3 regions of the Kitasatospora sp. NPDC059747 genome follow, and region 2 is predicted to be linked to each of the others. Evidence: riboswitches for the same ligand, from Rfam matches in the RefSeq annotation. Region 2 holds a riboswitch; each other region holds the start of a gene.

Evidence for each region. Region 2 has a riboswitch for cyclic di-AMP ahead of ACFV4G_RS20105 (transglycosylase family protein). Riboswitches for the same ligand answer to the same signal wherever they lie in the genome.
Region 1: linked by a shared signal. The riboswitch ahead of ACFV4G_RS08280 (hypothetical protein) and the one ahead of ACFV4G_RS20105 (transglycosylase family protein) in region 2 are both predicted to bind cyclic di-AMP.
Region 3: linked by a shared signal. The riboswitch ahead of ACFV4G_RS38700 (NlpC/P60 family protein) and the one ahead of ACFV4G_RS20105 (transglycosylase family protein) in region 2 are both predicted to bind cyclic di-AMP.

The regions. Positions count from the first base shown of each region.
Region 1 covers NZ_JBHWGV010000013.1:12,185-15,447, forward strand. The annotation lists gene ACFV4G_RS08270 (alpha/beta hydrolase) at 1-150, shown strand, start outside; gene ACFV4G_RS08275 (MoaF N-terminal domain-containing protein) at 270-599, opposite strand; cyclic di-AMP (ydaO/yuaA leader) riboswitch at 1,079-1,251, shown strand; gene ACFV4G_RS08280 (hypothetical protein) at 1,253-2,536, shown strand; gene ACFV4G_RS08285 (hypothetical protein) at 2,559-3,050, opposite strand.
Region 2 covers NZ_JBHWGV010000043.1:8,110-11,372, forward strand. The annotation lists gene ACFV4G_RS20100 (hypothetical protein) at 146-1,123, shown strand; cyclic di-AMP (ydaO/yuaA leader) riboswitch at 1,486-1,645, shown strand; gene ACFV4G_RS20105 (transglycosylase family protein) at 1,632-2,969, shown strand; gene ACFV4G_RS20110 (hypothetical protein) at 3,247-3,263, shown strand, end outside.
Region 3 covers NZ_JBHWGV010000151.1:11,301-14,563, reverse strand. The annotation lists gene ACFV4G_RS38705 (NlpC/P60 family protein) at 1-554, opposite strand, end outside; gene ACFV4G_RS38700 (NlpC/P60 family protein) at 782-1,906, opposite strand; cyclic di-AMP (ydaO/yuaA leader) riboswitch at 1,917-2,070, opposite strand; gene ACFV4G_RS38695 (NlpC/P60 family protein) at 2,419-3,263, opposite strand, start outside.

The sequences.
Region 1 (3,263 bases), on a different contig from region 2:
CCCGGCCCGATGAAGGTCTCGTACAGCATGCTGGAGACCGGCGGCCACAACTTCGAGACGTGGAGCAAGCTGCTGCCGTCCTCGCTGGAGTGGCTGTCCGAGCACCTCAAGGTTCCGAACCAGCCGAATCAGCCGGCCCCCGCAGCCTGAAGCCGGCCTTCGTAGGCTGACGGCCGGGCCCCGCAGCCGGACGGTCCCCGCGGCCTGACTCGCTGCAGCCGGCCGGCTTCCGCAGCCCGACGGTCGCCGGCCTCGCGGACCGGCCGGCCTCAGGCCACCCGCTCCAGCGTCCCCGTGTGGAGCTCGCCGACCCGGCCGCCCTCGCCCTCGAAGGTCCAGAACGCGCGCACCGTCAGCCGGACCAGGTCCATCACGTGGCTGACGGTGATGCCGCTCTGCTCCGTCCAGCTGACGAAGTACACCTCGGGCGCGACCTCGGCGACGTGGAGCGCCACGTCCTCCCACTGGCCCGCCGACTCGCCGAGGCCCTCCCAGCGCAGCCGCTTGCCGTCGGCCGAGTAGGCGTTGCGGAAGGCCGCGCCGTTGTCGGCCCGGAAGAGGTAGGTGCGGCCGGCGAAGGCGGGCAGGGGCGCGGTCATGGTGCGGCGGTTCCTCGTCTCTGCGGGAGGGGGCGCGGTGCTCTTGTGCACGACGGTGGATGTCGGACCTCCAATTTATCCGATCGGGCGAGCTCGCACGCCACTGCCAGTGAAGACGCACCCCCGTCACCGTCACCACGCAAGGCCCGCCAGGGCACCGCCGGCCAACAGGTGACACCGGCACCGGCACCGCGACGGCCGGCGGCACCCGGCTGCTCGGCGGGCGCGACCGCCTCGAACCCGCCGGGGCGCCGGACGCCGGGGTCCGGATCGGTGCCCGGCTCGCCCGAACATCAACGGCCCGCCGGGATGCCGGCCAACTGATCCACTGCGCACCGTAGTTGATCGACACGACTGTGAGCTGCGCGACAACCGGCCGAGACGAGTTGTCCGTTCACGGACCGACTGCCTAGCCTGCAACGGCGTCCGCCCTCGCGGACCCCGCCGCCGGGACGCCGAGTCCCGTCCACCCGACGGCGGGCAACCGAGCACCACAGCGGACGGGAGCGGGGGAACCAAGGTCAGCGCCACGACCCGGCACGCCCTCGCGCGTGCCGGCCGCGGCTTGGGGTGAAGCCGTTCCCACCGGCGGCCGGGCGACCTCTCAGTCCGAACCCGACAGCTCACCTCGCAGGCGTCGCAGAGGACACCCCATGCACAAGCCTGCCCGGCGCCCCGCGCCCCGCCACGCCCGCCCGTCCCACCGCGGCCGCACCGCCGCCCTCGCCGCCACCGGCGCGCTCGCCATCACCGGCGCCGGCCTGTTCGGCCTCCAGTCCGCGCCCGGCGCCCAGGCCGCCACCGGTCCGACCGTCACCCAGGACCGGCTCGCCCCGGCCACGATGGTCGCCGGCCGGGCCGCCACCGCGACCCTCACCGTCCACTCCTCGTCCTGCTTCACCGCCAAGACCGTCGGTGTCGGCGTGCGCGACGCGGCCGGCAACAACCTCGACTTCCCCGGCAACGCCAGCAATGTGCCGATCTGCCCGTGGAGCTACACCTTCACCAGTGGCGCGCGTGCCCTGCCGGCCGGCACCTACACCCAGTTCGGGTTCTGGCAGGACTTCGGCGGCGCCTGGCACAACCTGCCGTCGCAGCAGCTCGTCGTCTCCAGCTCCCCGGCCCCGACCACCACCCCGTCGGCCATGCCCACCCCCACCCCCACGCCCACCCAGGCACCCACGCAGGCACCCACGCAGACCCCGAGCGCCACCGCCACCCCGAGCACCCCGGAGCCGTCCTCCCCGATCGCCGGCAAGTCGCTGACCTGGTCCGACGAGTTCAACGGCCCGATCAACTGGGGCCAGCGCTGGGTCGGCGACAAGAGCACCGCGTACAAGTACGGCAACCACAACCCGGACGACAACAAGCTCGACTGGCTGGACCCGAACAACGTCAGCGTGGCCAACGGCGTCGCCACCTTCACCGCCACCCCCGGCAGCAACACGCTGGAGAACGGCAAGCAGTCCTGGAACACGGGCTTCCTCACCACCGAGGGCTCCAGTGAGGGCTTCCAGGTCAAGACCGGCGACTACGCCGAGACCCGGGTCAAGCTGCCGGCCGGCTCCGGCGCCTGGCCGGCCCTGTGGACCTGGAAGAACGGCAACGGGGAGATCGACTCCTTCGAGTACCACCCCGACAACCCGAACCTCCTGGAGCTGACCAACCACGTCAACCCGGGCAACTTCGACTACTACACCAACGCGAGCGCCGTCGCGAAGGACCAGTGGGTGACCATCGGCACGTACTACGGCGCCACCTCGGTGGACTGGTACGTCAACGGCGTGAAGGTGTTCTCGGACGGCAAGGGCGTCGGCGCGAACTTCTCGGCGTACCTGATCCTCAACCTGTCGGTGTGCGCGGGGCAGTACCACCCCGCGCCGCAGGGGACCGCCCCGATCACCTTCGCCGCCGACTACGTCCGCGTGTACCGGTAGCCGTCACCGGCCGTAGCGGACCTCAACCGGCAGCCGTCTCGACGACCCTGATGTCGAACGGCTGCCGGTTGTTGCGCGGGTGCCGGTCGTCCGGGCTGATCACCGTGACCTTCCCGCCGGTCAGCAGGCCCGTATGCGCCATGGGGGAGATCCGCACCGTGACGAGCGCGGTCGCGCTGCGTCCCTCGGGCAGGCCGGGGCCGAAGGTGCAGCGCACCTCGCGGCCCAGGAACGCCTCGCAGTTCTCGGGGAAGTACGGGCCCACCGCCGTCACCTCCTCCGGCAGGGTGACGATCACGGTGAAGGGCGAGGCGGTGGTGTCCGGGCCGAGGTTGGCGACGAAGGCGTGCACGGTCGTGGTGCCGCCGGGCGGCGCGGGGCTGGGGTCGAGCCGGACGACCTCCAGGTCGGAGTCGGACAGCGCCGCGGCCCGGCTCTCCGGCGCGAGCTGCACGGCCGGACGGGGGTCGGGCCGCTGCCCGGCCCACGACGGGACGGCGGTCAGCGTCGCCACCGCACAGCCTGCCGCCACGGCCACCGTCAGCCACGTCCCGCTCCGTGTCGCGTTCCCCGTCCTGCCGCGAAGCCTCTTGCGCCTGCGCTCCATCGCCGTTCACCATGCCCTCGTGCTCCGGCCGCCTGCGCTGTCGCGGGCCGCGTCCGCACCAGGGTGGCCGAGCGGCGGGCGGCCGTCGCCGCGCCCCGCCCTCCGTCCGCTCGAACGGAG
Region 2 (3,263 bases):
GCCAGGTATGTCCGGAATATGACCTAATGACCGCTCATCGACCCGCGCACGCGAGAGCTCCGCGCGCCGCGCACACCACGCTCGCGCGAAACCGGCACGGCAGCCGACTGCAGCCCTGACGGGCCGATGTCCTACGATCTCCGCCATGAGCACCGCAGCCATCCCGGGCGCGCCACTGCCCGTTCGCACTCCAGGCTCCCGTGCGCGGGGGCGCCACCGTCGCCCCGAGCGCCCCGAGATCCCGTCCGGCTCCCCGGCCCTGGTGCTCGCCGTGCCCGCGACCGCCGGGCCCGAGTCCCGCTCGGTCGTCGAGGAGCTGCTCTCGATCGTCCGCAGCGAGCAGAACGGCGTCCAGACCGCGGTGGGCTACCTCCCCGGCGACGGCGCCGAGGGCGCGGACGGCACCGAGCGCAGCATCGGCGAGCTGCTGGCGGCCGCCGCCGAGGCCGGCGTCCCGGCACCGATCCTGGTACCCCTGGTGCCCGGCCCGCACGACTTCCTGCCCGAACTCCACGCACTCGCCGCCGAGTACGGCGCGCACGTCACCGACGTGCTGGGCCCGCACCCGCTGCTGGCCGAGGCCGTCCACGTCCGCCTGTCCGAGGCCGGGCTGGCCCGCGCCGACCGCGCCCGCCTGTTCGCCATCGCGACCGCCGCGGACGGCGTCGTGCTGACCACCGTCGGCGGCGAGGACGCCGCGGCCGCCGCCGGCATCACCGGCGTGCTGCTGGCCGCCCGCCTGGCCGTCCCGGTCGTCCCCGCCGCGCTCGACGTGCCCGGCTCGGTCGCCGCCGCCGTCGCGCACCTCAAGGAGACCGGCTCGCAGCGCCCCGCGCTGGCCCCGCTGGTGATCGGCCCGGAGGCGGACTCCGAGCTGCTCGCCACGGCCGCCGAGGAGACCGGCTGCCCGTCCGCCGCGCCGCTCGGCGCCTACCAGACGGTCGGCCAGCTCATCGCCTCGCTGTACCTGGCCGCGCTGCCGGCGCCGTCCGCGGAGGCCCTGGCCGCCGCGCAGGCCCAGGCCGAGGCCGAGGCGGCGGAGGCCGCCTCCGAGGGCTCCCGCGCGGCCCACGCCGCCGGTGGGACGGCCTCCGGGGCGACCGGGGAGGCCGCCGGCGAGTAACCGCCGACAACGCGTACGGAAGGGCCCGGAGCGATCGCGCTCCGGGTCCTTTCGGCTTGCGGCGTAAGGGAATTAAGAGCCGAATGCGCGAGATGTCCGTTCTGTGATTGTTTGCGATCGGGTGACCGCCCGTCATGCGATTCCTGAGAACCTGCCAGTTGTGCACATCCGCAGGTTTATTGCGAGAAAACGATCATTTTCGATCTTGGAGAAGGAAAGTTTTGGTGGCTTTCCATAATCCGTGATGCGCATCACAGGTATTTGCAGTTCGTACTTAAGTCTGCTTAACGTGCTCCCCGTTCGTGACCACACGGACCCAGCACATCCGCAACGCCGAGTCCTGCCGTCGGGTGCGCTGGAAGCGCGAAAACGCACCACGGCAGGAGCGGGGGACCCACAGGTAAGTCGCCCCGGACCGATCCACGGAACGGTCCTGGGCTAGGGGTGAAGCCGCGCCACAGCGCGGCCGGGCAACTCCGGCCCGAATCCGACAGCTCACCTCGCAGGCGTGGGAGAGGACCGCGTCTTCATGCTGCCCACCAACGGCACTCGCCTGTCCAGCCGCACCCGCCGCGTGATCGCCGCCCTCGGCGTCGCCGGCGTCGGCCTCACCATCCCCTGCCTCACCTCCGGCACCGCCTCCGCCGCCTCCGTCGCCACCTGGGACAAGGTCGCCCAGTGCGAGAGCAGCGGCGACTGGAGCATCAACACCGGCAACGGCTTCTACGGCGGCCTGCAGTTCACCTCCAGCACCTGGGCCGCCTTCGGCGGCACCTCGTACGCCCCGCAGGCCAACCAGGCCACCAAGGACCAGCAGATCGCCGTCGCCGAGAAGGTCCTCGCCTCGCAGGGCCCCGGCGCCTGGCCCGTGTGCTCCGTCCAGGCCGGCCTGACCGCGGGCGGCGCCCCGGCCGCCGTCGACACCTCCGCCGCCGCGAGCACCGCGAAGGCCGCCCCGGCCGCCCCGGCCGCCCCGGCCGCCCCGGCCGTCAAGCCGGCCCCGAAGCCCGCCGCCAAGCCCGCCGCCCCGGCGCAGGACCAGGCGCAGGCCCCGGCCGCCGCCGACTCCGCCAAGGGCACCTGGGCGCAGAAGCGCCAGGACTGGACCCAGGGAGGCACCACCCAGGCCGGTGCCTCGGACTACACCGTCGTGGCCGGCGACTGGCTGTCCACGATCGCCGACAAGCACAACGTCAAGGGCGGCTGGCAGCGCCTGTACGATCTGAACCGCGGCACCCTGACCGACGGTCCGGACACCATCTACCCGGGCCAGCACCTGTCCTTCGGCGACTCCGCCCAGGCTCCGGCCGGCCAGTCCGGTGACTTCAACTGGTTCGACCGCTCGCAGAAGCCGGGCCAGTCCTCCGCCGGGAACGCCGTGAACGCCCAGCCGGCCGCCGAGGCCCAGACCCCGGCCGCCAAGCCGTCCTCGAAGCCCGCCGCCAAGCCCTCCGCCCAGGCGCAGACCCCGGCCCCGGCCGTCACCGGCTCGATGGCCGCCGCGGTCAGCTTCGCCAAGGCGCAGGTCGGCCAGGCGTACGTCTACGGTGGCACCGGCAACGGCGGCTGGGACTGCTCGGGCCTGACCCAGGCCGCGCTGCGCGCCGCGGGCATCTCCATCCCGCGCGTCGCCAACGACCAGGCCGCCGCGAGCACCCACGTCTCGCTGGACAGCCTGCAGCCGGGCGACCTGCTGTTCTGGTCCAACAACGGCCAGGACTCCGGCGTCTACCACGTCGCCATCTACATCGGCGGCGGCCAGTACGTCGAGGCCGCCAACCCGAGCTCGGGCGTCCGCCTGCAGACCATCGCCAACTGGGCGCCGGACTTCGCCGGCCGCGTCTGAGGATCCTTCCGGAACCGTCCCGCCGGGGACGGGTGACGGATCGCGGATGACAGCGAACAGATGACAGATAACAGATTTCATCATCTGTTATCTGTCACCCGCCCACCGCCCCGGGGAGAGACTGGTCGCTCTCCCCGGGGCTTCGGCGTACCCGCCTCCGAAGTCCGTGCCGCCTCCCCCCGGCGCGCACCCGCGGCTCCGCGCATCGGAGCATTCGCGTGGTCAAACCCCGGCCCAGCGGGCATGCTGCTGCTCTGCACCCGAGGAGGAGTCACCCATGGCCCAGGTCACCGT
Region 3 (3,263 bases), on a different contig from region 2:
TGGATCTCCTGCTTGCTGTCGGCGAGCGTCCGGCGGGCCTGGTCCAGCTCGGCGAGCTTGGCGGCGGTCTCGGTGCGGCGCTGGTCGAGCCCGCGCTGACGGGTCACCAGCTCGTGCAGCGTCTCGTTCTGCCGCTCGGTCGCCTGGTCGAGGCTCCGGGCGCGGGCGAGGTAGCCCTCCGGGTCGGTGGCGAGCATCAGCTGGACGGTCTGCGCCATGCCGCCGGAGCGGTACTCGGCGCCGGCCACGGTGGCGAGGTCGCCGCGCAGCTGGTTCAGCTGGTCCTGGGCGGCGGCGATCTCGCCCTGGAGGACGGTGGTCTCGCCCTGGAGCCGCTGCTGGGCCTCCTGCGCAGCGTTGTACTTCTCCGACGCCTGTTCGGCCTCGTTGTACAGCTGCTCGACCTGCGCCTTGACGTCCTTGCGGCTGGGCGCGTCCGGGGAGCCGGGGGCGGCCTGGGCGCTGCCGCCCGTCGTGACGCCCAGGGCGGTGGTGGCGGCCGCGGTCAGCACCAGCGCACGGGCGAGCAGTTGGGAACGGCGGTGCACGGGCATGGCGGCGGCTGCTCCAATCCTGCGGACCGGTCCCGCCGCCGCACCCAAGCGGGCGGTCCTGGAGCGGGAGTCCGGTGGCAGACGTTAGCGAGTCCGGGCAACCGAGTCCAAACCCCTCCCAACCCGAATATTTGACCCTGAATCGGACACCAGTCCGAGGAAAGGAAACGCCGCAGGCCCGGACCTCCGGGGAGGAGGGCCGGGCCTGCGGGAAGCCGAGCGGGGAATCAGACCCGCACGATGGACGAGAGCGGCATGTTGGTGACCGCCTCGTAGCGGACGCTCGCACCCGGCTTGGGCGCGTGCAGCACCTGGCCGTTGCCGGCGTAGATGCCGACGTGGTGGGCGTCGTTGAAGAAGATCAGCAGGTCGCCGGGCTGGGCCTGGGAGAGGTCCGTGCCGATCCGGGTCCCGGCGCCGGCCTGCTCCTGCGAGGTACGCGGCAGCGAGACGCCGGCCTGGTCGAAGGCCCAGACCATCAGGCCCGAGCAGTCGAAGGAGTTCGGGCCGGTGGCGGCCCAGACGTACGGGCTGCCGATCTTGGTGGCGGCGTAGGACAGCGCGGCGGCACCGCGCGAGCTGCCCGCCGCCGGCGGCTTGGCGACCGGCGAGGACGACGGGGCCGAGCCGAGGTCGGTGCGGCTGCTGTCGCGGGAGGCGCGGTCGGCGGCGGCCTGCTGGGCCTTCGCGGCGTCGGCCTTGGCCTTGGCATCGGCGGCGGCCTTGTCCTCGGCCGCCTTGATGGCCTGGCGCTCCTGCTCGGACAGGGTGTTGAAGAGGTTCTGGGCGGCCGTCAGCTTCCCCTGGATCTGCTCCTTGGACGCCTTCAGCTGCTGGGTGGTCGCGTCCAGCTCGGCGAGCTTGCCCTGGGCCTCGGTGCGGTCCTGGTCCAGCTTGCGCTGCTGGTCCTGGAGCTCCTTCAGCTGACCCTTCTGGGTGCTGCCGGCCTGGTTCAGGGCGTCGGCCTGGCTGAGGAAGTTGTCCGGCTTGGACGAGAACATCAGCTGGACGGTCGGGGATATGCCCCCGTTGCGGTACTGCTCGCCGGCGATCTGGGCGAGGCCGCCCTGGAGGTCGGTCACCTGCTCCTGCTGGCGGGCCACCTGGTCCTGCAGGCCGCTGACCTGCTTCTGCAGCTCCTGCTGCTTGGCCTGGGCGGCGTTGTACTGCTCGGTCGCCACCTCGGCCTGCTCGTTGAGCTGGTCGACCTGCTCCTTGACCTGGTCCTTGGTCGGCGCGGGGTCGGCGTGGGCGCCGGACTGCGCGGAGAGGGCGACGGCTGCCGCGGCAACTCCGGTCAGGAAGGAAACTCGGGCACGGCCGGCGGGCTTGGGACGACGATGGGACGCCACGAAGGCGGACTCCTTCTTCCTACGTCCGCCTACCGGGTGAGCTGACGGGTTCGGGCCGGAAGCATGCCCTACGACGCCTCACGGCCGTTCCACCGGCCGACCTGGCGCCGATTCACCCCGGAGGAACGTGGTTCCCCGGCTCCGCTCCACAGCGCCCCCTGTCACTGGGCTCCCCTGTCGGACGGTCGCTTCGACCCGTCCCGCTGCTTCACGAACTCGGCGGGAACCACCGCCGCCACCCTGGCTGGGCGATCGACAGTGCGGTGGTCCGGGTCACGACCCTAGTAACTGAACCGTGATCGGTTCAAATCCTTGTCAGAAAAAAGGCGGAAGAATAACCAAGTTCTTTTGTGAAGATGACAGAAGGTGATCGCAGCAGCACGCAAGGCTGATCACTTGTCACGCGAACGCGGCGAAACGCAGGGAAACGCGCTCAAGCGAACGCGCCACCCCCACTCGGGAGGTGGCGCGGATCACAGGGCCGTCGCGCCGGCCCGCGGCGTGTCGGCGAGTCAGACCCGGCGGATGGTGTTGATCGGCATCGCGTCGGCCTTCATCACCTTGACGACGTCGCCGGTGTGCGGCGCGTGCACCACCATGCCGTTGCCGATGTACATCGCGACGTGGTGCATGTCGGGACCGTAGATCACCAGGTCGCCGGGCTGGGCCTGGTCCAGCGAGGGCACCCGGGTGCCGTAGTGGCCCTGCTCCTGCGAGGTGCGCGGCAGCGAGACGCCGGCCTGGCCGTACGACCAGAGCATCAGGCCCGAGCAGTCGAAGGTGCTGGAGCCGACGGCACCCCACACGTACGGCGAGCCCTGCTTGCTCATCGCCTTGGCCACGGCCACGGCCGCGTAGCCGCTGGCCGGCGGCAGGCTGCTCAGGTCGACCCGGTCGGTGCCGCGCGAGGCGCGGTCGTCCTGGGCCTGCTGGGCCTTCAGCGCGGCGCGCTCGGAGGCGCTGAGCGAGTTGAGGAGGTCCTGGGCCTGCTTGAGCTTGGCGTTGACGTCCGCCTTGGACTGGTTCAGGTCCTTGGTGGTGGAGTCCAGGGAGGCCAGCACCGCGGCGGCCTCGGCCTTCTCCTGGTCCAGGCGGCGCTGCTGGTCCAGCAGGCCCTTGAGCGCGTCGGTCTCGGTGGCGGTGGCCTGCTGCACGCTGGAGGCCTTGGCCAGGTAGTTGTTCGGGTCGGAGGAGAGCATCAGCTGGACGGACGGGTCGATGCCGCCGGTGCGGTACTGCTCGCCCGCCACGCCGGCGAGGCCGGTCTGAAGCTGGGTCATCTGCTCCTGGCCGCGGGCCACCTGGTCCTGGAGCTGGTCGGCCTGCTTGCGCAGCTGGTCGGCCCGCTCCTTGGCGC